DNA from 2 places in the Lentzea sokolovensis genome. Region 1 is predicted to be linked to the other one. Evidence: riboswitches for the same ligand, from Rfam matches in the RefSeq annotation. Region 1 holds a riboswitch; the other holds the start of a gene.
The links. Region 1 has a riboswitch for ZMP and ZTP ahead of SK854_RS29015 (bifunctional 5,10-methylenetetrahydrofolate dehydrogenase/5,10-methenyltetrahydrofolate cyclohydrolase). Riboswitches for the same ligand answer to the same signal wherever they lie in the genome.

Region 1 (14,457 bases):
TGAAGGCGGTGGCGTTGCATCCACTCGTCGACTCCGTCAGCATCGCTCGCAAGATCGTTGACGCACATCCGCTTCTGTCCGGAGTCTTCCGGGCTACGTTCTGAGATCGTGGACACCACACTGTTGCGGCAGCTCAACGACGATGTCTGGCACCCGTTCCGGCTCGCCTACGGGCGGCTGGACGCGTCGGCGTTCCTGGACCTGTACTCGCCGGACCTGATTCGCGCGGGCGGCCCGGCGAAACAGGTGTTCGGGTTCTCCGAGTACGCCGACCAGACGGAGCGGTGGTTCGCGGAGCTCGCTGACCGCGGCAGCTCGGTGAGCATCACATTCCGGTTCGTCGAGTGCGTCGCGGCGAACGACATCGCGAGCGAGCGCGGCATCTTCCAACTCGAGTCGACGCGCGCGGACGGCGACGGACGCACGTTCTACGGCCGCTTCCACACGTATTCGCGACGCACAGACGGACGGTGGCGCATCTGCGTCGACTATGACACCGACGAGCGGTCAGCGACGTTGGAGGAGGAGTTTCTCGCTGCGGCAGGCGTCGACGACGTTGACGCGTTCAAGGAGTGACCAGGGTCTGATGCCGAGTGGCGGTGTTCTTAACTACGCTCGTCCGCAAATGGACACCACCACCTCTCGCCGCGTGCCACTCGTCATGGGCATCGCCGTGCTCGTGCTGCTGCTGGACCAGGCCACCAAGTTCTGGGCCGAGAGCGCGCTGACCGGCCGCGCGCCCATTCCCGTTCTCGGGGAGTTCCTGCAGTTCAGGCTCCTCTACAACCCCGGTGCCGCGTTCTCGATCGGCGCGGGGTCGACGTGGATCTTCACCATCGTCGCGGCCGTCGCCGTCGTGATGCTCGCCCGGTACGGCATGCAGCCGCAGTCGAGGCTGCGGGCGATCGCACTCGCTTTGATGCTGGGCGGCGCGACGACGCACCTGCTCGACCGGCTGTTCCGGCCGCCGGGCTTCGCGCGCGGGCACGTCGTCGACTTCATCGACTACAACGGCTGGTTCGTCGGCAACGTCGCGGACATCGCGCTGGTCGGCGGGGCGATCCTGCTCGTGCTGCTGAGCTTCACCCCGACGAAGCAGCCTGCTTCGTGAGCGTGTCGGCGCGGCGGGTCGTCTCAGGCAGCCGGTAGCGCGGAGCCAGGCGCAGCACCTCGGCACACGCACGGTCCAGGTCGATCTTGTGGCCGACCGACACGAAGACGGGTTTCACACCGTCCTGTGTCCGCAGTGCTCTGCCGACGACCTCGTCGCCGTTGTCGCCGTCCATGACGAGGTCGCTCATCGACCCGCGGGCATGACCTGGCTGCTCGAACGCGCCCATCGCGTTCTTGGCGACGCCGACGCTCGGGATGCCGGTGTGCACGCCAAGATGGCACGCCAGGCCGAACCTGCGCGGGTGCGCGAGGCCCTGACCGTCCGCGACCAGCAGGTCGGGCACGACGGTCACCTGATCGAGGGCGCGCAGCAGGACGGGCATCTCGCGGAACGCGAAGAGCCCGGCGATATATGGGAAGTCCGTCGTGTCCTCGACGACGACCTCGTCGAGGACGACCAGCGTCTTTGCATCGAACACCACGCAGACGCCCGCAACTGTGTCATTGCTACGGTAGCCGACGTCCAGGCCCGCCACGGTGTCTATGCACAGGTCAGGGGTACTGGTGGTGATCACCTGGGTGCGCAGGCGCTCCTGTGTTGCTACGGCGGCGTCAATTCTCGGGTCAACCGTTCTGGGCCACTCCACGAGCGACAGTGTGCCGTGACGCGCCGTAGTGGGCCGCGAGCAGGTCATCGCCGAAGTCACCTGAATGGCGACGCCACACTGTGTGGACGTGATTGGCCTCGTTGGCCGTGTTGTCGTACTCGATGAGCAGTTCCGGGCCCTGGACGCGGTAGTAGTGGCCCTCGCCTCGGCGTAGCGAGCCCTCCCACGAGAAGTGCAGGCGTTCTGGGTCGATCTGGGCGAACTCCTCGTCGGCCAGTTCGTACGCGAGCCGATCGAGGTAGAGGCGGACGATGTCGACGAGCAGTTCCGCGGCGGGTTTGCCGAGCTGGGCCGGGGTCACGCCGACCGGTTCAGACGGGCTGATTCGTGGCGCGTTGCCGGTTCGGATGTCGTGCGGCGCGGTGTCCGAGACGACGGTCAGGCGACGGGCGGTCGGGCCCATGCGGTCGAGGAGTTCGCGGGCGAGTTCCTCTTCCAGCCGCAGCGGCTGGCCGACCACGCGGCCCCGGTAGAGAACGCGCGCAGGGTTCGCGCCGAGGAAGAACGGTGTCGCGGAGACACGGCCGTCGGCGACGACGACGTTCACCGACAGGTGGTGTCCTTCGACGCGCCAGCCCCAAGGCTCATCGCTGCCGGGCGTGCCGAAGAGCACGGTCCAGAAGTCGCCGCTGTGCCGGTCCCGGCGCCCGCCTTCGCGGTGGTCGAGCACGTCTTCCAACGCCATCACCGCTGCGGCTTGGGCGTAGGCGTGTGGGCTGAGCACGGTCGCGAGCATGCCGTGCACCGCTTTGCGCTGGTCTCGCCGGAGTTCACCGAGCGCGAGCCCAGAGCGAGTACCGGGTGTATACGCCCAGCGGTGCCTCAGGTCATCGTCCGTGATCGCGCGAATCGCATGTTCGCGCTGGTCAACAGCGAGCAGACTGATATATCGGTGCGTGGCGTCAGCGACGTCGTGCAGCATCACTCGAACTTATAGGCCTTGAGGTCGATGTTCTGATGCTCGACATGGGTGCACTTAGGTGTTAAAAATCTTACGTAATGAAGTTGCCACATGATGATGACGCCGTCTGGCGCGCCCTCGCGAACCCGCTGAGGCGCGCGATCCTCGACGTCCTGCGCACGGGACCGCGCACCACGGGAGAGCTGGTCGAGGAGTTGGAGACCAGCCGGCACGTTGTCATGCAGCACCTCGGTGTGCTTCGCGAGGCCGATCTGGTGCTCGTGGAGCCGCGGGGCCGGAAGCGGGTCAACCACCTGAATCCCGTGCCCATCCAGCAGATTCACCAGCGGTGGGTCGCGCATTACGAGGAGAACTGGGCAGCGGCGCTGGTCGGTCTGAAGTTCACGGTCGAGAGCGCTGAACAGGAGGATGAGGATGTTGGCTGAACCCGGCACCGAGCTGTTGCACAGCATCGTGATCGCCGCGCCCATCGAGAAGGTGTGGGCGGAGATCACCAAACTCGACGGCAAGCAGCGCGCCATGATGGACGCGGTTCTCGACTCCGCGCTCGAGCCGGGCGCGCCGTTGTACTACCGGTCGACCGACGGCAAGCGGGTCTTCGTCGTCGGCCGCGTCATCGAGGTCGATCCGCCGCGGCTGCTCTCCCACACGCAGCGGCTCACCATGCGCGACGACCCGTGGACCGTCGTCTCTTGGGAGCTCGAAGAGGTCGATGGCGGTACGCGTGTCACGTTGCGTAACTCCGGCTGGCCCGAGGGCGTCAAGCGGCTCGACAAGGTCGACACCACTTGGAAGGGCATCCTCGCCGCGCTCAAGCAGGTCATGGAGTCCGGCGACGTCGGCACCGGTCTGAGGTTCCAGTACGCGATGATGCGCGCCTTCATGTGGGCGATGCCGGCAGGCACGAAGTCCGAGAACGTTCCCGAACCGCCCGGCGTCGACCAGGCCGTCTAGAACGTGAAACCTGGCTTAGCAATGAGTCTTTTGACTTCATCGTCCAAAGGCTCATTGCTAAACGGCAGGTCAGACAGGGTCGCGAGAGCGATATATTGGTTGGAGCTAGGCGTGGCAGGCGATGGGGCCGCCGTGGAGTTCCATCATGTCCATCCAGACACGAGGGAGTTCGAGGCGTTCGGAGAGGGGCTTGCCGTCCAGTTCGTGGTAGGCGCGGTGGAGGTTGCCGACCAGGCGCTCGGACTCCTGCCACGACGAGAAGCGCGACTCCCCTGCCTCTTGGACGACCTCCATCGGGGTCTTGGCGGCGGCGTGGCCGGACGTCGCGAGTTCTGAGAGATAGGTCGTGTAGGCGACCAGGTCGTCCAGGACGCGGTTGATCTCGGGGCCTCGCAGTAGCGGACCGTGACCGGGGACGACCACCGCGGCGTCGAACGAGCGCAGGAACTCGAGTGCGGACAGGTAGCCGTGGATGCTGCCCTCGGCGAGGAAAGGCTGGCCGCCCGCGAAGACCAGGTCGCCGGTGAACAGGACGCGCTCGGCGGGCAGCCACACGACGGTGTCGCCGCGAGTGTGCGCCGGGCCGGGGTGGTGCAGTTCGACCACACGCGTACCCAGGTGCAGGGTCAGGGACGTGGCGTAGGTGAGCGACGGCGGGCGGACCTCGAGGTGGCCGTAGTCCGGGCCGGTCAGGACCTGCGCGGCGATCAGACCGGCGGCGAGCACCTCTTCGCGGCACGCCTCGTGGCCGACGATCACGGTGGACGGTGGCATCAGCCAGTTGCCGAAGGTGTGGTCGCCGTGGTGGTGGGTGTTGATCACGTAGCGGGGTTCGGCGGGGCACACCGACGCCACCGAGGCGAGCAACGCGCGGTTGCGTGCCTCGGTGGACGTGGTGTCCACGAGCAGCAGCGTGTCGTCGGAGCCGACGACGACGCCGGTGTTGTTGATCATCCAGGACCCGTCGGGCTGGATGTAGGCGTGGACTCCTGGTGCGACCTCCACCAGTTCTGGGACGAGTCCGGGCCGGCCAGGAGAAGGTTTCACCCGATCCAGCGTAGTGAGTGGCTCGGGTCAGCCCTGGGCGATGTAGGCCTGCAGCTGGTCCTGCGACTGTTCGAGCTGCCCGATCCGGCTCTTCACCACGTCGCCGATGCTGACGATCCCGACCAGTTGCCCGTCGGACAGCACGGGCACGTGCCGGAAGCGCCGCTCGGTCATCACGACCGTGAGGCTGTCCACCGTGTCCGACGGCGAACAGGTGAAGACGTCGGCGGTCATGATCGCCGACACAGGAGAAGACAGCAGGTCAATTCCCACTTCGTGCAGTCGGCGCACCACGTCGCGCTCCGACACGATCCCCGCCACGCCGGAAGAACCGACGACGACGATCGCGCCGATGTTGTGTTCGGCGAGCGCTCTGAGCAGTTCGGACACCGGAACGTCCGGGTCGATTGTGGCGACGGCTGTTCCCTTGGCCCGCAAAACGTCAGCGATCCTCATCTGGCGCCTCCGATCCTGTCGGTCCGGTAGCAACTCAGGCTAGATCGGATCCGGACAGAACGGGAGATCGAACCCACGAAGAGAGCAGGGGACGCGCTCGTTCGACCGCGTCCCCTGCTGGTGTCGCGCCTGGTTCGGCGTCGGCTACGCGGTTCCTCCGCGGCGACGGGTCGCGAACTGGCGCGGCTGGACCAATGGGGCACGCAGCTGTGGCTGCTGAAAGTGCGCGTTCTGGTCCTGCTTGCCCCGCTTCTGCGCACGACGCGCAGCACGGTTGCCCGGCTCGGGCTGGGGTGGGGTGGTGTCAGGCATGCGAAAGCCTCCTCGCGAAGAGGGCGTGCAAAGGGCACGGCGAAAAACAGCCGTGAGAGATGGACCCGCTCATGGGTCACCAGAGGCGTGCGACGACGAGGTCGCGAGGGCAGCGTCAAGAGCGCTGCGGGGCTTCATCAGATGAGGCGCATGTCCGCAACGTTAGCGACGCCGTCGTCGCACGCCAACCGAATTAATCCGGAGATCTAGCCTCGTGCGCGAGCGGCTGCCGCTCCGGCGCCGAACATCACGAGGATGACGGTCACCACCGCCCACTTGCGGGACTTGGTCAGCGGAGTGGTCTCGGGATCGGCCGCGAGTTCCTGGCGGGGCTCGGTCCTCTGACGCGCGGCGCGGACCGGTACCGGTTGCGGCGCAAGGGAAGACGGCGTGGTCGTGGCGACCGGCGGCGGCCGCACAATCGGCACGGCCACCGGGGCCTGAGCAGGAGGAACACCAGGGGCGGGAGGCGCAGGGGGCAACGGCACCTCGGGGCGCGGGGCGGGAGGTTCGACGCGGGGCGGCATCGGGTTCGGCAGGCAGCCCGCCGCGTCGATCAGGCTCATCTGCGGACCTGTCGAGAGCTCTGCCGCCGTGGTGCCCGTGACGCGATAGAGGCGGCTGTAACCGTTGTAGCCGTTGTTGATCGCGTAGACGGTGCCGGCGGCGTCGATCAGCACGGCGCCGTAGGTGGACTTGCCGGGCAGACCGGCGATCTCCGTCCTGCTCTGGACGCGCCCGGACACCGGATCGAACGACACGACCTCGCCCGGTCCCCGGCCCGCGGCCGACACCCCGGTCAGCTTGCCGGTCGCCGGGTCGGCGGTGAAGTCGTCGAGTGTGAGAGCGGGCCAGTCCAGCACGACGGTCCGCACGATCTTGAGGTACGACGGGCTGGCCGGGTCGATGTCGATGGCGTGCAGCCGGGCGGTGTCACGCACGTAGAACGTGGTGCCGACGACCGCTCCCGCCGACACGTCGTCGGTGCGGAACCAGTGCGCGTCAACAGGTCCGAGGTCGTTGACCACGCCCTTGGTGTCGATCAGCACGACGTGCGAGGGGTTCTTCCACCAGTGATGTCCCTTGGACGTGAGACCGACCAGACGGCCCAGCGTCGCCGAGTACCCCAGTGCGTTCAGCGCGTAGTCCAGGCGGGCTACTTCTGTCACCCCACCGGATGAGACGTCCACTTTCGTGAACGTCGAGAAGTCTCCACGATGGGATGAACGGACTTGATAAGCGTCACAGTTCGGGAGTGCGGCTTGAGCAACGGCGCTGGTGAACGGCGCGGAAAGCATCAACAGGGACGAGACACCACCCAGTGCGAGCATATTCCGCCGCCACCGGAATGGAGTAGCCCAATACGACAACCGGGTATCACTGCTGTTGCCGCGCATTCCCACCTGACCATTACTCGTTAACCAGACCGTGCTGTACCGGTCACAGTAGACCGTGGTCTAATCCCACACCAGAAAGGAGCCGAATTGAGCATTTACCTCAGCGGCACGCTCTGGGTTCTCGGTGCCGCCGTCATCTCCGCCGTTCTCGTCGTCATCACCCGCCGGTTCGGCTCGGAGGAAGTGGGCGAGAAGAACCTCGGCGCGGGCGGATCGGTGTTCAGCATCGTCGCCGGCCTGCACGCGGTGCTGGCCGCCTTCATCCTGATCTCCCTGTTCGACGCGGCCAACGGCGCGGAGGAACAGGTGCAGAAGGAGGCCAACTCCCTCGTCGCCGTCAACTGGGCCTCGGACTCGCTGCCCGAGCCGGCCAAGACCAAGGTCGACGACCTGATCCGCGACTACGTGTCGACCGTCGTCCGCGACGAATGGCCCCGCATGCGCGACGGCGAGACCGTCGACAACGAGGGCTGGACCAGGTTGAACCAGATCAGGGACACGATCGCGGCGGCGGCGCCGGACGGCGACTGGCAGCAGGACCGCAAGGCCGAGGCGGCGAACCAGCTGTGGGAGGTCTACCAGGCCAGGCAGGAACGCCTGGACGCGGCGGACAACGGCGTCAACCCGGTCGTGTGGCTCGCGCTGCTGATCGGCACCGGTCTCTCGCTGCTGTTCCCGTACCTGTTCCGCGGGCCGACCCTGACCTCACAGCTGCTGATCACCATCACGCTGACCTCTACGCTGGTGCTGCTGCTGTTCGCGATCCACCAGCTGCAGAATCCGTTCAGCGGTGGTGTGCTCATCCCGTCGGACGCGTTCAGCTCCGCACTGGACCGGCTGAGCTAGCGCGAATCGGACTTTCCGTCGGCTTCCTCGATCTGCACGGACAGCACCTCGCCGTCGATGACCTTCGGCAATGCGTCCGTCTGAGCGAAGTAGCGATTTGCGAATGCGCCGACCGCTCTGGTAGAGGCGGCGTCGATGCCCCCACCGATCACGCCGCCCAGCACCGGAACACCCTTCGCCGCGACGGTGCCGAGTTTCTTCGTACCGTATTTTGTGATGAGCGCCGACGCGGCCTTCTTGGTGAACTGCTTGATGCCGACCTTTTTGAACAGTTCGGTTCCGGCGTTGCCGAGCAGGCACAGCAGGATGGCCATCTGCACCTCATCGCTGTCCACGTCGTGGCCGCGCAACGACGCGATGGACGCGATGAGGTGCGTCTGGATGACGTAAGTGGCCGCGATGTTGGACGGCAGCGACACGGGAAGCGTGATCAGGCCGCCGAGGTTCGTGACGAAGCCCTGGGCACCCGCCAGCGCGACGTGCGTGCGAATGAGGTGCTTGATCGCATCGACCTCGTCGCCCTTCTTCACGAGCGCGTCGGACGCGGACTCGCGGGCGCTCTTGAACGGACCGAAGCCGTCTACGCCGGCGCGCAGCAGGTAATCGGCGATGCCCTGCTGGACCTTGTTCAGCTCACCCTTGGACTCAGCCACAATCCCGACATTACGCGTTCAGCTGCCGCAGCGAGGCCTCGACGGTCTGTTCCAGCAGAACCGCGATCGTCGTCGGGCCCACGCCTCCGGGCACCGGTGTGATCAGACCCGCGTGGGCAGCGGCCGCGAAGTCGACGTCACCGACGTTGCCCTCGTTGTATCCGGCGTCGATCACGACGGCTCCGGGTTTGATCCAGTCCCCCTGGACGAACCGCGGCTTGCCCACCGCGGCGACCACGATGTCCGCCGTACGCACGATTTCCGCCAGGCCCGCGGTCTTCGAGTGGCAGATCGTGACCGTGGCGTCGCGGGCGAGCAGCAGCATCGCGGCAGGTTTGCCGAGGATCGGACTGCGACCGATCACCACCGCGTGTTTGCTTGCGATCTCCACGTCGTAAGCGTCCAGCAGGCGCATGATCCCGCCGGGCGTGCACGACACGAACTCGTTGTGCCCGAAGGACATCCCGGCGAACGAATGCATCGTGACGCCGTCGACGTCCTTGTGCGGGGCGATCGCCTCGAACGCGGCCCGCTCGTCCACGTGGCCGGGTACCGGGTGCTGCAGCAGGATGCCGTGCACCGCAGGATCGTCCGACAGTTCGCGGATCTTCGCCACCAACTGCTCGGTCGTCGTGCTCTCCGGCAACGCCACGTGGCGGGACTCGAGTCCCGCCTTGTGGCACCGGTTCTGCTTCATGCGCACGTACGTGACGGAGGCCGGGTCGTCGCCGACGATCACGGTGGCCAGGCACGGTTTGCGGCCGGTGAGCAACGTGTACTCGGCGGCCTTCTCGGACGCACGCGCGACGATGGCGCGCGCGAGTTCGGTTCCGGACATCAGCACGGGGCAACCTCCACAGGTGAAATCGCCCAGGCGCGCGGCTTCAGTCAGTCCGGGCCGCTTCCCGGTGGTGCTCCACCTCGATTGCGCCAGTCACGACCCGTCGTCCAGTGTAATGACCGCGCCGGTGCTGCCGTCCACGGTGATCCGCTCCCCGGTCTTGATCCTCGTCACAGCCTCGCGCACGCCCACGACCGCGGGAATGCCGTACTCCCGCGCCACGACCGCGCCGTGCGAGTTCGCGCCGCCCATCTCCATCACCAGGCCGCCCGCCGTCAGGAACAGCGGTGTCCAGCCGGGATCGGTCGACGGCGCCACGAGGATCTCGCCGGGTTCGAGATGGGCGCCGACCGGGTCCATCACGACACGCGCGATGCCGGTGACCGTGCCCGCCGACGCCGGTGTGCCGACGAGATCACCCTCTACGGGCGCACCGTGGTGCACGGCTTCGGGTTCCGTGCCGTCCGACAGCAGCACGCGCGGGATGTGCCTGCGTCGCATCTCGCGGCCGTAGACCTCACGACGCCCGGCCACGAGCGGGCGCAGATCGCCTTGCGGGGAGCGCATCTCCTCGAAGTTCAGGAAGAACACGTCGTCCGCGGTGTCGAGCCGGTCGGCCGCGACGAGCTGGGCGCCGATATCGGTGACGCGCTGCCGCAAAGCGCCGAACAACGTGATGATCAGGTACTTCGGGCACTCCCGCAGGCCGGCGAGCAACCTGGTGCGGCGCAACGCGAAGCGCACGAACCAGCCACGGCCCCAAGCGCGCCTGGCGAGCGTGTCGATCATCGCCTCGGCCTCGGCGGCGCCACGGGCGAAGACCGCGTCCGGGTGGCCCTGGTCTCCTTCCAGGCGCAGGAAGTTCTTCACGACACCGATGACGTGCGCGGGGTCGTCGGACCACCTCGGCAGGCCGAGGTCGATCTCGGCGACGGCGCGGTGACCCCACCGTGCGAGGAACCGGTCGAGCGCAGCGGGGCGTTCGCCGTTCTGGAACTGCCGCAGCGCGACGGGGTCGTGGCGGATCTCCTGTGCCAGGTCCCACATCGCCATGTCCATCTCGGTGGTGATGTTGTTCGGCAGGCCGCGCAGGACGGTCTGCAGCTCCCCCGGCCTGGTCTTCACGACCTTGCCGACCAGGCCGAGCATCGCGAACCCGATCAGCGCGGTGGGCGCGAGCCGGGGCAGCACGGGCACGACGCACTGTTGCAGCGCCTGCTCAATTGAGAGCGCCTTGGACTTTTCCAGGATCTCGCGTTCCAGCAGCAACGCGTTCCGCACGGCCTTCTCGGGGTTCGCCAGCGCCTTCATCGCCGTCACGGGCACGTTGAACCGGCGGCCAAGCCGGAGGACGCGCTTCACCGCGGGCGCCGGCGAGGAGTTCCTGATCGCGAACCTCGGGTCGTCGAACAGGCCGCGCAGCACCTCGGAGGAGCGCGCCTCCATCACGCCGAGCAGCCGCGTGATGAACTCGCGGCCGACCTTGCTCTGCAACGCCTTGGTGGCGTCGAAGAAGATGCGCTCGCCTGCCTCCACATAGGACTTGCTCTTCGGGTCGCCGATCACGATCTCCAAAGCGGACTTGGCGATCTCCCGGAACACCGCGCGCCCCATCGGCGTGATCGGGCGTTCGAGACCCTGCGCGAGGCTGAAGCAGAAGTAGACGTGCGCCTTGCCGTCCGGGTTGTCCGGCAACGGGAACAGCGTCGTGATCGGGCGCGCCTGGGTGAGGTGCAGGTCGCCGTCGTCGTCGATCGCCCACTCGGTGTCCTGCGGCGACCCGTAGTGCTGCTGCACCTTGCGGCCGAGGACGGCGAGCGCGTGGATCTGCCCGTCGGTGAGGCACTGTTCGTCGCTCTCGCCGACCTCGACGTGCTCAGTGCCGCCGCCGGGTAGCGAGCGGATGACGAACTTCTTGTCCCCCAGCCGCTTCTCGACGATCTCGCCTCCGTCGACGACGAAGTGGTCGGGGTTGACCGCACCGGACACCACGGCCTCACCGAGACCAGGACTCGCGTCGATGACGATCTGGTCGCGCGTGCCGGTGACCGGGTTCGCCGTGAACATCACGCCGGACACCGCGGACTGCACCATCCGTTGCACGACAACGGCCAGGTAGGTGGTGGTGTGGTCGATGCCGTTCGTGTCGCGGTAACTGACCGCGCGATCTGTCCACAGTGACGCCCAGCACCGGCGCACGGCGTCGACCACCGCGTCCTCGCCGACGACGTTGAGGAACGTGTCCTGCTGGCCCGCGAAGCTCGCGAACGGCAGGTCCTCGGCCGTGGCGCTGGACCGGACTGCCACTGGTACGTCGTCGCCGAGTTCGCGGTACTCGGCGACGATCGCGTCCCGGATGTCCTGCGGCACAGGGGTTTCCAGCAACGTCCTGCGAGCGTTCTCCGGAGTGGTGCTCGCCAGTTCGTCGGCCTGCGCTACGGCGCGATAGGCGTCCGTGGTGACGCAGAAGCCCTGCGGAACCGGCAGGCCGGCGCTGGTGAGCTCACCGAGGTTCGCGGCCTTGCCGCCGACCGTGGCGAGCATCGAGCCGTCGATGGACTTGAAGTCGATCGTGAGCGCCATGGTCACCCCTCCAGGTTCCGCTGAGGAGGAGGTTACGAGCGTTCGGCCAAAAACTCAACAGGCGATGAATAAATCACTCCGCCGAGATCAAAACTCCTGTTCAGAGCGGCTCACCCAGTCCGGAAGGGGTTCACGTTCCCGTCGCCACTGCTTCGGCGGGCTCGCGACGATGCCGCCGACGATCGCGGCCGTGGTGTCGATGTCACCACCCGCCCTGACACACGTCGTGATAGCGGCGCGGTAGTCGCCGAGGTGGTGGGCCGCGACCCAGAGCGTGAACGGCACGGTGTCCTGCGCCGTCACGCGCGAGCCGTTGCCCAGGACGTACGCGGCCTCCTCGGCGTTGCCGATCTTGCGTGCCTTCTCGATTCCCTTGCGCACGAACGAGTCTTCGAGGTGGTCGAGCACCGTCCCGAGCAGATCACGTGGTGGCGCGCCCGTCAGCCGTGCCTTGGCCGCGACGGCCGACGCGTGCGCCACGGCGAGGCCGCCCATGACGCCCTCCGGATGCTGGTGCGTCACCTCGCTGGCCCGGATCGCTTGCGCCGTAACGACTTGATGGTCGTCGGCGAAGTAGGCACCCAGCGGTGCGATCCGCATCGCGGCGCCGTTGCCGCACGAGCCCTGCCCGTCGAACGCGCTGGAGGCCGCCTCTTTCCACGGCGTGCCCTGGCGAATCTTGCGCAGGATGGTGAACGCCCCCGCGCCGTAACCGCGGTAGGGCTCGCAGCGATCGGCGAACGTCGCCGCGAGCCGGGTTTGGTCGACGTCGCCGTGATCACGAAGCTCGGCGACGAGGTTGCAGGCCATTTCGGTGTCGTCGGTCCACTCCCACGGACCCCGTGGCGGCTTACCAGCCGCGAGGTCGGGCAACGAGCGGCCAACCATGAAGAACTGTGCGCCCAGAGCGTCGCCGACGGAGAGCCCGTCGAGCGAGGCGTATGCGAGGTCCAGGCGCGCACGAGTGTGCAGAACTATGCGCATCACCTGCGATTTTACCGGTTTGACCTGCCCTGGGCACATGGATTTGGAGCTGCGGAAGCTGCGGTGCTTCGTAGCGGTCGCGGAGCATCTACTCGCGCGAGGACCTCGTGCACGTGCCGATCGAGGACATCGCGCTGGCGTGGTCCGCACACCGGCAGACGCCGCTCATCACTGAGTTGCAGAGATGGTCAGCGCGACAGCCCGGCAGGGGTGAAGACGAAGCTGTCGCGGAAGCCACCGTCGCCGCGCCGGGTCGCCATCAGCCGCATCTCCGGCATGAAGTGGAAGAACACCAGCGCCCCCGACCGGTCCGGGTAGCCGAGCGTCTTCGAGTACTTGGGATTCGTGCCGCCCAGCCACAGCGGCGGCTCGCCGTACTCGGCGATCACGTCGTCGAGCAGGCAGTCCCGCTCCCCCAGCACACCGGGGATGCGGCTGTCGGCGTCGAGCGACAGCCAACCCTGCCGGTGCGCGAGATCCGCGTACACCGACGCCATGACGTCCTCGCTGCGATGCCCGAGCGCCTCGTGCACCGCGCCGCTGACCATCGCCGCGTTCGCCGCTCCGCGCTTCACCAGCGCGTCGAGCTCGATCTGCCACCGGTCCGTGCGGTCGTCGGCGAACGCAAGCGCGTCCAGCAGGGTGAGGATCACCGCCTCACCGCCGTACATGCCGGGACGCCGGACAGCGGCGTTGAGCTGACCGAGCAGGTAACGGCGTAAGTCGTCGAACGAAGGCATCTCTCCCCCTTAATGCGAGATGTTCTATCAGTTGCGGGTAGGCGAAACGGAATCGCCTTCATGACCGACAGGGGAGTCAACGACTGGGGAGAGGACCACATGAGCATCAGCAACCGGCAGATCGTCGCGTACTGGGTCGAGCACGAGGTCGATCTCAGCCTCGACTGGAGCACGGCCCACGAACGCTGCTGGCGCTGCGGTTACAGGTCCTCACTGGAGCAACACCTTGTCGTGCCTGCGTCAATGGGCGGCAGTCGCACCACGGACAACGTGGTGCTGCTGTGCGGGCGCTGCGTCAGCGAGTCGCCGAGCCACCTGGATCCGCAGTACCTGTGGCGGTGGCTGCGCGCGACGTCCATGTCGTCCAACGACACGTACTGGACGCTGCGCGGCTGGGAGGAGTTCGAGATCATCTTCGGCCGCAAGCCGCTGGAGTGCTTCAAGGAGGCGGCGGTCGACCACCGCTCGTTGAACGCCGAATGCCGGGCGCTGGCGGCGGACGAGTTCGCGAAGACCGTCTTTCGCTTCGGGGAGGGCCGGCTCAACCCGTCGACGATCGCGTGTGTGATCGCGGAGATCGAGAAGAAGCTGGCGGACCGTCACGGCATCAAGCTGCCGTAACGGGCCGCCGACAGCGGGAGGGCGCGTGCGGCTTTGGCGTTGACTGGAACGAAGCCCACGAGCGCTGCTGGCGCTGCGCTGACAAGTCGCGGCTGGAGAAGTGCCACATCGTGCCCGCGTCACTGGGCGGACCCGACACTGCGGACGACCAACGTCCCGCTCTACGACACCTACTGGACAGTCCGCGGCTTCGAAGAGTTCGAGACCATGTTCGACAGGAAGCCGATCGAGTGCATCCTGGAAGCCGGCGTTGACGGACGTGCCCTGGCTGCTGACTTCGCCGATGCACTTGACGGCGAGTTCGAGAAGGCGATCATCCA
Region 2 (14,457 bases), on a different contig from region 1:
GAAGCGGGAGAGCCGGTCGGCGCGGCGCGGGTGGTTGCGCTGGCGGATGACCGCCAGGGCGACACCACCGACGACGGTGCCGAGGCCCAGCAGTTCGACCAGCAGCAGCCAGACCGACCACGTGCCGATGATCGGCCAGTGGAAGTGCGGGTCGAACACCTCGCCGTACGCCTCGAACAGCACCGCGGACCCGATGAGGAAGCCCCACATCACCATCCAGTGCCACGGGGCGACCGAACGGAACTTCGCCATTCTGGTGTGCGCGACGAACTCGACGATCATCGTCTTCATGCGCGGCACGAACGGCCCGAAGCGGGTGCCGTCGGGCTGGCCGAGCCGGATGATCTTGATCTGCTTCAGCACGGCGGCGACGAACACGCCCCAGGCGACGACGCTCACCGCCACGGCGACGAGTCCGAGAACCAGCTGGAGGGTCATGGCGGGATTCTAGGCCACGTTACTGATCAGTAACCACTTGGACGTGGCCGGTGTCTCCTCACGTACCGGTCAAGTATCCGGAAATTGATCAAAAACTTGTGGAACACTTGTTCAGGTAGTTGTCCTGAACAGCCGGAGGTCGCCGTGTTGTACGTGTATCTCGCCGCGGCGATCGTGGGAGAGATCGCCGCCACCGTGTCGTTGAAGCTGTCCGACGGATTCAGCAGACTGTGGCCTTCGGTCGTTGTCGTCGTCGGATACGCCATCGCCTTCACCGCACTTTCGCGCGCGTTGAAGTTGGGTATGCCCGTGGGCGTCGCTTACGCCGTATGGTCCGCTGTCGGCGTTGCGGCAGTCGCGATCATCGGCTGGAAGTTCCTCGGCGAAACCCTCAACCCCACGATGGTCATCGGCCTGGTCCTGATCATCGGAGGCGTGGTGACGCTCGAACTCGGGAGGACGCACTGACCGCGCTGGCAGACATCCAGAAGGTCGACGGGCGAAAGGCGCGCGGCGAGAAGAAGCGCCGCGCCATCGTCGAGGCCACCCTGCGCGTGATCGAACGCGAAGGCGTCGCCGGCGTGACGCACCGCAGCGTCGCCCGGGAAGCCGGTGTGCCGACGACGGCACCCACCTATTACTTCGCCACGCTCGACGACCTGTTGATCGCCACGCTCGTGTGGTCGGCCGAGTCGTTGTGCGACGACATGCTGAAGATCGTCGCGAGCGGTGGCACCGCCCGTGAGATCGCGAGCAGCCTCGCGAAGGCCGTGAACGAGAACCGCGGCCGCACGCTCGCCGAGTACGAGCTGTACCTGCTGGCGGGCAGGCGTCCCGAGCTGAAGCCCGCCGCGCGCCGGTGGCTCGACCTGGCCGTGGAGGTCGTGCGGCCGGAGGACCCCGTCGCGTTCCGGGCGTTCCTCGCGGCCATCGACGGGCTGCTGATGCAGGGCCTGATCGCCGACGTTGCGCCGAACGAGGACGAGCTGGAGCCAATCGTGTCCTTCTTGATCCGCGGTCGCGACGAATTCACGGCCGCGCCGCGGGAACAATGAGGCCATGAGGTTCGCGCGAGAGGTGTCCGGCATCAGCCACGGGGTGAGCCTGGGGCTGCTCGCCGCGCTGTACGTGCGCGACTCGCTGGCGTTGTCGGTCGACGTCGAGCCGCACGTGCCGGGCCTGGACCCGTCGTTGCCGGTGCGGGTGCCGCCGGGCACCGACCGCGCCGCCGTGACGGCCGAGTGGCCGGGCTGGTGGGCCGACGCGCTGGACGCCTGCAGGCGCGGCGCCGAGCCCGCGATGCCCGAGGACGCCGAGGCGTTGCTGACCCGGCCGGCCAGCCGGGCCGTCGTGCTCGCGCTGAAACCGGGCATCGAGCAACTGCACCGCGTGCAGAGCCCGGCGGCGTTGCCGATCGGCGACGTGCTGCGCGGCATCGAGTCGCGCATCGGCCGGTGGGCGCAGAGCGTGGAGCTGCACATCGCCGAGGTGCCGGTCGAAGGCTTGTTGTGGGAACGCATCGCGCCCGCGCACGTGCTGGCGTCGACGAGGTTCCTGAACGACCCGGCGCGCACGGCTCCGGCGTTGCGCGCGGTGCTCGAAGACCTGGTCTGAGCTAGGTAGGGAGAACCCCACCCCGCCTTCGGGGGCTGACTGCCGTGTAGCTGAGCCCCGCCACCTCTAGTTTTGTGCTCATGATGAGGACTGCGCTGGTGGCGTTGGTGGTGGGGGCGGTGCTCACGGTGTCGACCGGCTGTGGCATCCGCATCATGAAGTACGAGTTCTCCGACGACCACGTCGTTGCTGAGAAGTTCACGTCGGTCAAGGTCCGCGGTGACCAGGACTCGGGGGACGTGACGATCCGCTTCCAGCAGGGCCTGGCCGAGACGAAGGTCCACCGCAAGGTCGAGCACAACAAGGACAACAAGCCCTCGGGCATTGCGCACCGCATCGAGGGCAGCACGCTGGTGCTGGACGGCTGCGGCAACGACTGCGAGATCAACTACGAGGTCCTGGTCCCCTCGGCGGACATCACGGTGGTCGGTGACATCGGCTCGGGTGACGCGACCGTCGAGGGGCTGTCCTCCGTCGACTTCAGGACCGGCTCCGGCAAGGTCATCGCCCGCGACATCGCGGGGGACGTCAAGGTGAAGACCGGATCCGGTGCCTTCGAGGGGGCTCGGATCGGTGGCGCCGTCACGGCGGACATCGGATCGGGCCGGATCCAGCTGGACGCGGTCAAGGGCAAGGCGCTGCTCGGCACCGGTTCAGGGGAGATCGACGGGACCTCGATGGAGAACGAGGTGATCGCGAACGCCGACTCCGGGGGGATCAGGCTGACGTTGTCGGCGGCGAAGTCCGTGCGGGCCACCACCGGGTCCGGCGACATCACCGTGCGGGTGCCGGGTGGTCCGTTCAAGGTCGTGGGTTCGTCGGGCAGCGGTGAGCGTGCGATCCACGTTCCGACCGATCCGGGTGCGCCGCTCGAACTCAACCTCAACGCGGGCTCGGGGGACGTCCAGGTGCTCGCGGCCTGAGGGCCGACCAAGGGGGACCGTGATGGAAGGCCGCTCGTGCGCGGCCTTCCATCACGGTCGTGGTTGTCTCTGGTTCGCGAGGGCACTGTGTCGAGGGCCACTCCACAAGGGGTGGCCCTCGTCGCGTTGTGAGGGAACAACCAGACTTTGTCGGCCGTTAGGACAGTCAGAAACCTTGAGTCGGGTAGGCTCAACGTTGAGCGGATGGCAAACTTGAGCCAGTAGCACTCAACAAGTACTAGCGGAAGGAACTCCAATGGCGCGTGCAGTCGGCATCGACCTCGGGACGACCAACTCGGTCGTCGCAGTCCTCGAAGGCGGTGAGCCGACGGTCATCGCCAACTCGGAGGGCTCCAGGACGACCCCGTCCATCGTCGCTTTCGCCAAGAACGGCGAGGTCCTCGTGGGCCAGCCCGCGAAGAACCAGGCCGTCACCAACGTCGACCGCACGATCCGCTCGGTCAAGCGCCACGTCGGCACGACCTGGCAGACCGACGAGATCGACGGCAAGAAGTACACCTCGCAGGAGATCAGCGCTCGCGTGCTGATGAAGCTCAAGCGCGACGCCGAGGCGTACCTGGGCGAAGAGATCACCGACGCGGTCATCACCGTCCCCGCCTACTTCGAGGACGCGCAGCGCCAGGCCACCAAGGAGGCCGGCCAGATCGCGGGTCTCAACGTGCTCCGCATCGTCAACGAGCCGACGTCGGCCGCTCTGGCCTACGGCCTCGACAAGGGCGAGAAGGAGCAGACCATCCTGGTCTTCGACCTCGGTGGCGGCACGTTCGACGTCTCGCTGCTCGAGCTCGGCGACGGCGTGGTCGAGGTCCGTGCGACCTCCGGTGACAACCACCTCGGTGGCGACGACTGGGACCAGCGCGTCGTGGACTGGCTGGTCGAGCGCTTCAAGCAGGCCAACGGCATCGACCTGACCAAGGACAAGATGGCCCTCCAGCGCATCCGTGAGGCTGCGGAGAAGGCCAAGATCGAGCTGTCGAGCTCCAACAACGCCTCGATCAACCTGCCGTACATCACCGTCGACGGTGACAAGAACCCGCTGTTCCTCGACGAGACGCTGTCTCGCGCCGAGTTCCAGCGCATCACGAACGACCTGCTCGAGCGCACCCGCGCGCCGTTCAACAACGTGATCAAGGACGCCGGTGTCTCCGTCGGCGACATCGACCACGTCGTGCTCGTCGGTGGCTCGACCCGCATGCCCGCCGTCGCGGAGCTCGTCAAGGAGCTGACCGGCGGCCGCGAGCCCAACAAGGGCGTGAACCCGGACGAGGTCGTCGCCGTCGGCGCCGCACTGCAGGCCGGTGTCCTCAAGGGTGAGGTCAAGGACGTCCTGCTGCTCGACGTCACCCCGCTGTCCCTGGGCATCGAGACCAAGGGCGGCATCATGACCAAGCTGATCGAGCGCAACACCACGATCCCGACGAAGCGTTCCGAGACCTTCACGACGGCCGACGACAGCCAGCCGTCCGTGCAGATCCAGGTCTTCCAGGGCGAGCGCGAGATCGCGGCGCACAACAAGAAGCTCGGCATGTTCGAGCTGACCGGCCTGCCGCCCGCCCCCCGTGGCGTGCCGCAGATCGAGGTCACCTTCGACATCGACGCGAACGGCATCGTCCACGTGTCGGCGAAGGACCTGGGCACCGGCAAGGAGCAGTCGATGACGATCACCGGTGGCTCCGCGCTGCCGAAGGACGACATCGACCGCATGGTCAAGGACGCCGAGGCCCACGCGGAGGAGGACAAGCGCCGCCGCGAGGAGGCCGAGGTCCGCAACCAGGCCGAGACGCTGGTCTACCAGACGGAGAAGGTCGTCAAGGAGAACGACGACAAGCTCCCGGCCGAGATCAAGGACAAGGTCAACGCCGCGATCGCCGAGGCGAACGAGGCGCTCAAGGGCACCGACATCAACGCCATCAAGACGGCGGTCGAGAAGCTCGCGACCGAGTCCCAGGCCATCGGCCAGGCGATCTACGCCAACGCTCCGGGTGCTCCCGGCGCCGAGGCCCCTGGTGCTGACGCGCCGGGTGCCGCCGGTGCGGGCGCCGGTGCCAAGAAGGACGACGACGTCGTCGACGCCGAGATCGTGGACGAGGACGAGAAGAAGTGACCGAACCGAGGCATGCCGCCCCTGACGAGGAGCAGCCTCAGGTCGTCGTGAACGACCGGCGCCGGATCGACCCCGAAACGGGTGAGGTCCGGGCGCCGGCCCACGTCGCCGAGGAAGAGGGCACTGCTCCGGCCGAACCTCTGGTCGCCGAGGTCGTGGACGAGGTGGCCGCCGAGCTGAAGACCCAGCTCGACGAGCGCACCGCCGACCTGCAGCGGCTCACCGCCGAGTACGCGAACTACCGCAAGCGGGTGGAACGCGACCGCGAAGCGGTGATCAACAACGCGAAGGCGTCCGTCGCCTCCGAACTGCTCTCGGTGCTGGACGACATCGAGCGGGCCGCCGCACACGGCGACCTGACCGGTGCGTTCAAGGCGGTCGCGGACAAGCTCGTGTCCACGCTCGCCAAGACCGGCCTGGAGCCGTTCGCGCACGACGGCGAGGCGTTCGACCCGTCGGTGCACGAGGCCGTGCAGCACAGCACGTCCCCGGACGTCGACGGCCCGACGGTCACCGCCGTCCTGCGTCGTGGCTACACCTTCGGCGACAAGCTCGTCCGGCCCGCGCTCGTCGCGGTGACCGACCACGAGCCCGCCGCGACGTCCGAAGAAGCCTAGGGAGGAGGAGCCGTCCGGTGAGTCAGAGGGACTGGATCGAGAAGGACTTCTACCGCGAGCTGGGCGTCTCCTCCGAGGCGACAGCGGACGAGATCAAGAAGTCGTACCGCAAGCTCGCCCGCGAGCTGCACCCCGACGCGAACCCCGGCGACGCCAAGGCCGAGGCCCGCTTCAAGGCGGTCTCCGAGGCCTACGGCGTGCTGTCGGACCCGGCCAAGCGCAAGCAGTACGACGAGGCCCGCCGCCTGTTCGCGGGCGGCGGCGGCTTCCCGGGCTCCGGTGGCTTCGGCTCCGGCGGGTTCGACGTGAACGACCTGTTCGGCCGTGCCGCGCAGAACACCGGTGGCGGCGGCCTGGGCGACCTGCTCGGCGGCCTGTTCAACCGGCGTGGCGGCGCGACTCCCGGGGCGGCCACGCGCCCGCGTCGTGGTGAGGACGTCGAGACCGACGTCCGCATCGACTTCACCGAGGCGGTCAAGGGGGCGACGGTGCCGTTGCGCCTGTCGTCCCCCGCCGCCTGCACGACGTGCGGTGGTTCCGGCGCCAAGCCGGGCACCACGCCGCACACCTGCGCGACCTGCACGGGCTCCGGGCTCGTCACGCGGTCGCAGGGAGCGTTCGCGTTCAGCGAGCCGTGCCGCGACTGCCGCGGCACGGGCCGGATCATCGACGACCCGTGCCCCGAGTGCGGTGGCGACGGCGTCAGCACCCGTACCCGCACGCTGACCGTGCGGATCCCGTCTGGTGTCGACGACGGCCAGCGGATTCGCCTTGCGGGACAGGGCGAACCAGGCCGCAACGGTGGTCCGAACGGTGATCTGTTCGTGCGCGTGCACGTCAACCCGCACAGCGTGTTCGGCCGTCAGGGCAACGACCTGACGCTGACGGCGCCGATGACGTTCTCCGAGCTCGCTCTGGGATCGACGTTGACCGTGCCGACGCTCGACGGCAAGGTCTCCTTGAAGGTGCCCGCCGGCACCGCCTCCGGGCGGGTGCTGCGGGCGCGGGGCAAGGGGATCACGAAGCGGGACGGGACCGCGGGCGATCTCCTGATCACCCTGGAGGTCGCGGTGCCGAACAACCTGTCGTCCGAGGCCCGCAAGGCGCTTGAGGCGTATGCCGACGTGACGCAGGACCACGATCCGCGAGGCGATCTGAACGCACTTCTTGAAGGGCGGTGAGTTCGGTGGGTTTTCCGTTCCCCCCAGGGACCGATGAGGACACGCCGTTCTTCGTGATCTCGGTGGCGGCCCAGCTGTCCGGCCTGCACGCCCAGACACTCCGGTCCTACGACCGGCTGGGTCTGGTCTCGCCGGGCCGCACGAACGGTGGCGGCCGCCGTTACTCCATGCGCGACATCGTGTTGCTGCGCGAAGTCCAGCGCCTCTCGCAGGACGAGGGCGTGAACCTCGCGGGCATCAAGCGGATCATCGACCTGGAGAACCAGGTCGACGCTCTGCGCTCGCGGGTCGCCGAACTCCAGCAGGAACTCGCACAGGCGTTGGCGGTGGCCGATTCCACGGCCGCCGCCGTACACGCCTCCTACCGGCGTGACCTCGTGCCGATCCGGCAGGAGACCGCACTGGTCGTGTGGAAACCCAAGCCGCGCAAGTGATCGAGCGCGTCTACGAGGTCTTCGCGACGCCGCGTCCCAGGGTGGTCGACTTCTGCGACCACTGCGTGGACGCGGCGAGCGTCGCGCCGTTCACCACCGTGCCGTTGCGAGAGCTGACTTCCAGCCAGGTCGAGAAGTTCTGGTTGAAGTCGGGCACGATCGGCGACGAGACCTTCGTGCGATACCTGCTTCCGCGCGTGCTGGAACTGATCGCACTCGGAGAGCTCGAAGCGGACTTCTTCTGGCTGCGCCTGGCGGCCGAAACCCACGCGAAGGGCGATCCGCGGGAGCGTTCGGCCGTGCAGGACTACTTCCTCGCGACGCCGATCGCGCTGGCGGGACTCGTGCGCGAAGGTCCGGACGTCGGTCCGCTGACCACGTGGCTGCGCCGACCGGAAACCCTTGCCGTGCTTGAGGAATCCGCTCTGGCCGGCCCGGACCCCGGCGGCGTCCTGTCCGAGGCCCACCTGAAACTCGAAGCTCAGCTCTGCTCGAAGTAGAACCCGGCCTCCAGGTCCTCCAGGATGCCGGGTTCCTTCGGTTCCCAGCCCAGCAACGCCTTCGTGCGCGCACCGGACGTCGGTGCGTCCCGCGAGACCATGAACGCGAGCGGCCCGAAGTGCTCCTGGGCGCGTTCCGCCGGGATGGCCTCGACGGGCACGTTCAGCTCCCGGCCGATGACCTCGGCGATCTCCCGCACCGTCACGGCCTCCTCGGCGACCGCGTGCAGCACTGAGCCCATCGGCGCCTTCTCCGCGGCCAGCCGGTAGAGCCTCGCCGCGTCCAGCGTGTGCGTGGCGGACCAGCGGTTCGTGCCGTCGCCGGGGTAGCCGGAAATCCCCGTGGCGCGGGCGGTCCTGACCAGGATCGGGATGAAGCCGGCCGTGTCCAGTGCACTGTGGACGGTCGGGGGCAGCACGACGACCGAGCCGCGGACGTCCTGGGCGTCGATGATCAGGTTGCGGGCGGCGCCGCGCGGGCCCTCGCTCGAGATCCGCTCCTCCTCGGTGGCGGTGCGGCCCAGGCCCGAGTACGCCAGCGTGCCGGCGGTGCCGATCAGCGCCTTGCCGGTGCCGGCGAGTTCGTCCAGGAACGCCCGGACGACGGCGAGGTCGGCGTCGGAGGCGCCCTGGTAGTCGCCCGCGTACATCTCCTCGTGCTTGAACGCCAGGTGGATCACGGCGTCCGCCTCGGCCGCGCCCTTGCGCAGTCCGTCGAGGTCGTCCAGATCGCCGCGCCGCACGCCGGCGCCCTGCGCTTCGAGCTTGGCGGCGGACGCGTCCGAACGGGCGAGGCCGACGACCTCGTGGCCCGCGTTCAGCAGTTCTGGGACCAGTGCCGAGCCGACGTGGCCGCTGGCACCCGTGACGAAGACCTTCATGACACTTCCTTCAAGTGATGGGACTTGGTCTCATCAACCGTAGCAGAGTGATGGGACTAAGTCGCATCACTTAGGATGGAGGCATGGGTCGATGGGAGCCGGACGCGCGGGAGCGGTTGGTGCGCGCCGCACTCGACCTGTTCAGCGAGCAGGGGTACGAGAACACCGCCGTCGCGCAGATCGCCGAGCGCGCGGGCCTCACGAAGAGCACGTTCTTCCGGCACTTCCGGGACAAGCGCGAGGTGCTGTTCGGCGGCCAGGACGTGCTGGCGGACCTGATGACCGGCGCGATCGCCGCTGCCCCCGCCGAAGCGAGGCCGCTGGAGGTCGTCGAGGCGGCGCTGGTGGCGACGGCGTCGACGTTCACGGACGAACGCCGGGCACACGGGCCGCAGCGGCTGGAGGTGATCGCGAGCAACGACGAGCTGCGCGAGCGGTCCGCGTTGAAGATGGTCGGGTTCGCCATCGCGATGACAGACGCGCTGAAGCAGCGCGGAGTGCCGGAGCTCGACGCCGCCGTGGCCGCCGAGCTGGGTGTGCTGGCGTTCAACCGCGGCTACGAGCGCTGGCTGGAGACCGGCGGGGACTTCGCGGAAGTCGTCCGCCGGACCCTCGGCGAGGTGCGTGAGGCAGTCGCCTCTCTAGAGGCTGCCGAGTAGTTCCCCGACCTCGGCGGCGATGCGGTCCAGCGCCTGGTCGTTGTCGTGGGCGGCGATCGCGCGATCCATCCAGTTCGCGATCAACGGCATCTGCTCCGGCTTGAGGCCGCGCGTCGTGACACCGGAGGTGCCGAGCCGGATGCCGGACGGGTCGAACGGCTTGCGGGTGTCGAACGGGACCGCGTTGTAGTTCAGCTCGATGCCCGCCCGGTCCAGGGCCCGCGCGGCCGGCTTGCCGCCGATCAGCTTGGACGTCAGGTCGATCAGGACCAGGTGGTTGTCGGTGCCGCCGGAGACCAGGTCGAAGCCGCGTTCCAGCAACGCCTCGGCGAGCGCCTGCGCGTTCTTCACGATCATGTGCGCGTACTCGCGGAACTCCGGCTGCGACGCCTCGTGCAGCGCCACGGCGATCGCGGCCGTCGTGTGGTCGTGCGGACCGCCCTGCAGGCCGGGGAACACGGCCCGATCGATCGCCTTCGCGTGCTCGGCGTCGCACAGGATCATCGCGCCACGCGGGCCGCGCAACGTCTTGTGCGTGGTCGTCGTGATCACCGGTGCGTGTCCTACCGGCGACGGGTGCGCACCGCCCGCGACGAGTCCGGCGATGTGCGCGATGTCGGCCACCAGGACCGCGTCGATCTCGCGGGCGATCTCCGCGAACGCCGGGAAGTCGATCGTGCGCGGAATGGCGGTGCCGCCGCAGAAGATCACCTTCGGGCGTTCGGCCTGGGCCAGCGCCCTGACCTCGTCCATGTCCACGACACCGGTGTCCTTGCGGACCTCGTACTGGACCGCGTTGAACCACTTGCCGGTCGCGGACACGCTCCAGCCGTGCGTGAGATGGCCGCCCATCGGCAGGGACATGCCCATCACGGTGTCACCGGGCTGCAGGAACGCCAGGTAGACGGCGAGGTTCGCCGGAGCGCCGGACAGCGGCTGGACGTTCGCGTGGTCCACGCCGAACAGCGCTTTCGCCCGGTCGATGGCGAGCTGTTCGACCTGGTCGACGACCTGCTGGCCCTCGTAGTACCGCTTGCCGGGGTAGCCCTCGGAATACTTGTTGGTCAGCACCGAGCCGGTCGCTTCGAGCACGGCGGCCGACACGTCGTTCTCGGACGCGATCATGCGCAGCTTGCTCGCCTGACGGCGTTCCTCTGCCTGGATGAGAGTGGCGATCTCGGGATCGACTTCGCGCAGCACGGCATCACTCCGTGCCGGGCACCCAGGCGTTCGGTGCGCTCGGCCGTCGCTTCCCGGTGGTCAGTTCCACCCTCGGCACGCCAGTCGCTTACGACGTGCCGAGTTTAGTCCAGCGTGAACGGGTCGTACTTGATCCGGTCGAGAGGAGTTCCGGCGACGAGCATGCGGGAGACCGTCGATCTGATCATGGCTGGGCTGCCGCAGACCAGGACGTCGCGCTCTTCCCACGCGCCGTAGCGGGTGACCACGTCGGCGAGGCTGCCCTGCTCGACACCTCGGACGCCGGGGTCCGACTCCAGCACCGGCACGACCGTGAGCCACGGGTTCGTGGTCGCGATGCGCTGCAGGTTGTCCAGGTCGTAGAGGTCCTCGCGGGTGCGGCCGCCGTAGAACAGGTGCACGCGCGGGTTCTCGCCGAACTGCGCCATCTCGTCGATGATCGCGTGCATCGGCGCGACGCCCGTGCCACCGGCCACCATCAGGATGTCCGAGCCGGCCGTGCGGTCGACCGACAGACGTCCCATCGGCGGTCCGATCCGCCAGGTGTCGCCGGCCTGCGTGTGGCCGACCACCGAGCGGGACACCCAGCCGCCGTCGACGGACCGGATGTGGAACTCGATGACGCCGTCCTCGCGCGGTGCGTTCGCCGGCGAGTAGTACCGCCACAGGCGCTTGCGCTGCGGCGTCTCCACGCTGACGTACTGACCGGCCTTGTAGCTGACGGGGTGGTCCGGTTGCAGCCGGACGACGGCCAGGTCCCACGAGACGCGCTGGTGCTCCAGCACCGTCGCGTGCCAGTACGCGGGCCCGTTGTCGGCGTCGGCCGCCTCCTGCATCGCCCTGGCCATGAGGGTGTAGGCCTCGGCCCACGCCATCTCGACCTTGGGCGTCCAGGCGGCGCCGGAGAACTTCTTCACCGCGGACAGCAGTGCCGTCCCGACCGCCTCGTAGTGGACGTTGATGACACCGAACTTCCGGTGGTCACGTCCCAGCTGACGCAGGAAGGGAATGAGGTCGTCCGGGCGGTCGACCATCTGCACCACGTGCACGAGGGCGCGCAGCAGACGGCTGCGTTGCACCTCCATGTTCGCGGGGAACATCTCGCGTGTGGCAGGCGAGAGCGAGAAGAGCATTCCGTAGAAGAACTTCGCCACTTCTTCGGAGTGCGGCTCCACCACCGCGAAGCTCTCCCGGATCATCCGCACCATCGCGGTGACACCAGGCGGGGGTTCTCGGTGGGGCGGGGTAGGGATGGGGCTCAGCACAGCGTTCGCAGTCATGGTCCGCGCGCAGTCTCCACGTTCTCATTGGCGTTCAGTGGCGCCGGCAAGGCGCTGTTCGTCCTCGTCAAGCATCCGTCCCCCGACAGGGTGGACAGTAACCCCTGATCGGGCTGTTTGACTCCTTGATGCCACCTTCGAGCGAAGCATGGTCACTCTAGGTGAGTAGTTGTTACCGCAACAGTGTGAATGTGAGGGTCCTTCTGTACCGGGTTGCGTGCTTGCGTGCTTGGGTTGGGCGCGTGTCCCTGCCTGAGTTGACTGATACCACCTCACCCGACCGTGACGAGCTTCCCGGCTCACGCGGTGAGCACTTCCTCCAATGTGCCCTGGAGACGTCCGATCGCGCTACGCGCTTCTACGCGGACCAGGTGCTGGACCACCTCAACCCCGCGATGGCCGAGTTCGTCGGCCGGATGGAGATGGCCTTCATCTCGACCGCTGATGCCGACGGGGAGTGCGACTCGACGCTGCGGGCGGGCCCGGCGGGATTCCTGCGCGTGATCGACTCACGGACCGTTGCCTACCCCGAGTACCGGGGCAACGGCGTGATGGCCTCGCTCGGCAACATCATGGAGAACCCGCACGTCGGGATGCTGATGGTGGACTTCGCCGACGACCTGATCGGGCTGCACGTGAACGGCCGCGCCCGCATCGTGCCTCGTGAGGAGTTCGAGACCGAGGACAAGAAGGTCGAGCGCTGGGTGGTGGTGGACGTGCAGGAGGCCTACGTCCACTGCCGCAAGCACATCCCGCGGATGGTCCCGGTCGACCGCGTCCGGAACTGGGGCACCGACGACGTCAAGAGCAAGGGTGGCGACTTCTTCGGGGTCAAGGCGGACCGGATGAGCAACGCCGACAGCTGATCCGCTGCGTCGTCTTGCGGGTCGCGGCTTTGCGCTGTGGTCGTCTTGCTAGCCGTGGCTTTGTGCCGGGGTCACCTTGCGAACCGCGGCTTTGCGCTGTGGTCGTCTTGCGGGCGGCGACCTTGAGTTGCGTGCTTCCCCTGGGCTCTGCCCCAGACCCCGGCAATCTGATCAGGGGGTCCACGCCGTGCGCAGGTAGATGGCACGCCTGGTGCTTTGGGCGGCTGCCTGTTGCGTAGCCGGGTGGCGTCGGTGGTGTGTCCCATCACGAGCCGCACCAAGAGCGGGCCACACGTGAGGAGGGGTGTCAAGCAGGCGAAGAGCGTGCCTGCTTGACACCCCTCCTCACGTGCAGCAAGAGCTGTGGCGCGACTCGTGATGGGACACACCACCCCTCGGTCTTGGCTCAAAGCGAAAAGCCGAACGCCTCGGCTTCGCCGTTGGGATTGCTCGCCTTCGGCCTCGCGGGTGATCAGGTGCTGCTTGCGACTGCGGCTTGAGCGGGCGGCGCGACGCTGGGGTGTGACCCATCAGCCACCGAATTAGTTGGCCTAGCTAACTATCTCCAGATATAGTTGTATGGCATCAACTAACTACTGGAGGTGTGCTTGAACCGGCCCTCGTCGCATCGGGAGATCCTCGAAGCGCTGTCCGGCATCTGGGTGGCGTTGCTCGTCGCGATCCTCAGCTCCACCATCGTCTCGAACGCTCTCCCGACGATCCTGGCCGAGCTCAAAGGCACGCAGACCCAGTACACGTGGGTCATCACCTCGATGCTCCTCGCGTCCACCGCCAGCACCCCGCTGTGGGGCAAGCTCGCGGACCTGTTCGACAAGAAGAAGCTGTTGCAGGCGGCGATCGTGATCTTCGTCGTCGGCTCGGTGCTGTCCGGGTTCAGTCAGAACATGGAGCAGCTCATCTCGTTCCGGGTCCTCCAGGGGCTGGGGATGGGTGGTGTGCAGGCCCTGGGGCAGGTCGTCGTCGGCGCGCTGCTCAGCCCGCGCGAACGCGGCCGCTACAGCGGCTACACCGGCATGGTGATCTCCGCCGGGACCGTGGGCGGGCCGCTGGTCGGCGGGTTCCTCGTCGACTGGCCCGGCTGGCGCTGGTGCTTCTTCGTCTGCGTGCCGCTGGCGCTGGTGGCGCTGGCCGTGCTGCACAAGACGCTGCACCTGCCGGTCAAGAAGCAACACGTGAAGATCGACTACCTCGGCGCCACGCTGATCACCGGCGGCGTGAGCCTGGTGCTGATGTGGGTGTCGTTCGCGGGCAAGGACTTCGCCTGGATCAGTGCGGAGAGCGCGCTGTTCGTCGCTGGGGCGGTGCTCGCGATCGTGGGTGCCTACTTCGTGGAACGGCGGGCGTCCTCGCCGGTCATCCCGCTGCACCTGTTCAAGAACCGGACCGTGGTGCTGGCGATGCTGGGTGGTGTCGCGGTCGGCACGGCGATGTTCGGGGCCTCGGTGTTCATGGGGCAGTACTTCCAGATCGCGCGCGGGTTCTCGCCGACCAAGGCCGGGTTGCTGACCGTGCCGCTGGTGCTCGGGCTGAGCATCTCGTCCACGGTGAGCGGGCAGCTGATCGCCAAGAGCGGCCGGTGGAAGAGCTACCTGGTCTGGGGCTCGTTCTCGCTGGTCGCCGGGCTGGCGCTGCTCGGGACGATCGACCACCGCACCAACCTCGTGCTGATGGGCGGCTACCTGGCGCTGGTCGGCGTCGGGGTGGGGCTGACCATGCAG

Region 2: it holds a riboswitch for ZMP and ZTP, as region 1 does, so the genes downstream of both, SK854_RS19580 (serine hydroxymethyltransferase) here and SK854_RS29015 (bifunctional 5,10-methylenetetrahydrofolate dehydrogenase/5,10-methenyltetrahydrofolate cyclohydrolase) in region 1, are expected to answer to the same signal.

What each region holds. Positions count from the first base shown of each region.
Region 1 covers NZ_JAXAVU010000012.1:88,885-103,341, forward strand. The annotation lists gene SK854_RS28955 (6-phospho-beta-glucosidase) at 1-104, shown strand, start outside; gene SK854_RS28960 (YybH family protein) at 109-576, shown strand; gene lspA (signal peptidase II) at 626-1,111, shown strand; gene SK854_RS28970 (endonuclease V) at 1,083-1,808, opposite strand; gene SK854_RS28975 (DUF3500 domain-containing protein) at 1,738-2,703, opposite strand; gene SK854_RS28980 (ArsR/SmtB family transcription factor) at 2,781-3,128, shown strand; gene SK854_RS28985 (SRPBCC domain-containing protein) at 3,118-3,657, shown strand; gene SK854_RS28990 (MBL fold metallo-hydrolase) at 3,763-4,704, opposite strand; gene SK854_RS28995 (CBS domain-containing protein) at 4,732-5,160, opposite strand; gene SK854_RS29000 (DUF6923 family protein) at 5,679-6,641, opposite strand; gene SK854_RS29005 (bestrophin-like domain) at 6,957-7,715, shown strand; gene SK854_RS29010 (EcsC family protein) at 7,712-8,368, opposite strand; gene SK854_RS29015 (bifunctional 5,10-methylenetetrahydrofolate dehydrogenase/5,10-methenyltetrahydrofolate cyclohydrolase) at 8,379-9,206, opposite strand; ZMP/ZTP riboswitch at 9,230-9,316, opposite strand; gene SK854_RS29020 (PEP/pyruvate-binding domain-containing protein) at 9,303-11,792, opposite strand; gene SK854_RS29025 (ADP-ribosylglycohydrolase family protein) at 11,880-12,776, opposite strand; gene SK854_RS29030 (hypothetical protein) at 12,965-13,516, opposite strand; gene SK854_RS29035 (HNH endonuclease) at 13,577-14,137, shown strand; gene SK854_RS29040 (hypothetical protein) at 14,345-14,457, shown strand, end outside.
Region 2 covers NZ_JAXAVU010000009.1:439,042-453,498, forward strand. The annotation lists gene SK854_RS19520 ((Fe-S)-binding protein) at 1-438, opposite strand, end outside; gene SK854_RS19525 (DMT family transporter) at 583-906, shown strand; gene SK854_RS19530 (TetR/AcrR family transcriptional regulator) at 921-1,493, shown strand; gene SK854_RS19535 (hypothetical protein) at 1,498-2,052, shown strand; gene SK854_RS19540 (DUF4097 family beta strand repeat-containing protein) at 2,133-2,975, shown strand; gene dnaK (molecular chaperone DnaK) at 3,232-5,100, shown strand; gene grpE (nucleotide exchange factor GrpE) at 5,097-5,717, shown strand; gene dnaJ (molecular chaperone DnaJ) at 5,735-6,898, shown strand; gene SK854_RS19560 (heat shock protein transcriptional repressor HspR) at 6,904-7,332, shown strand; gene SK854_RS19565 (hypothetical protein) at 7,329-7,832, shown strand; gene SK854_RS19570 (SDR family oxidoreductase) at 7,814-8,713, opposite strand; gene SK854_RS19575 (TetR/AcrR family transcriptional regulator) at 8,797-9,372, shown strand; gene SK854_RS19580 (serine hydroxymethyltransferase) at 9,355-10,572, opposite strand; ZMP/ZTP riboswitch at 10,586-10,670, opposite strand; gene SK854_RS19585 (FAD-binding oxidoreductase) at 10,677-11,780, opposite strand; gene SK854_RS19590 (pyridoxamine 5'-phosphate oxidase family protein) at 12,095-12,718, shown strand; gene SK854_RS19595 (MDR family MFS transporter) at 13,327-14,457, shown strand, end outside.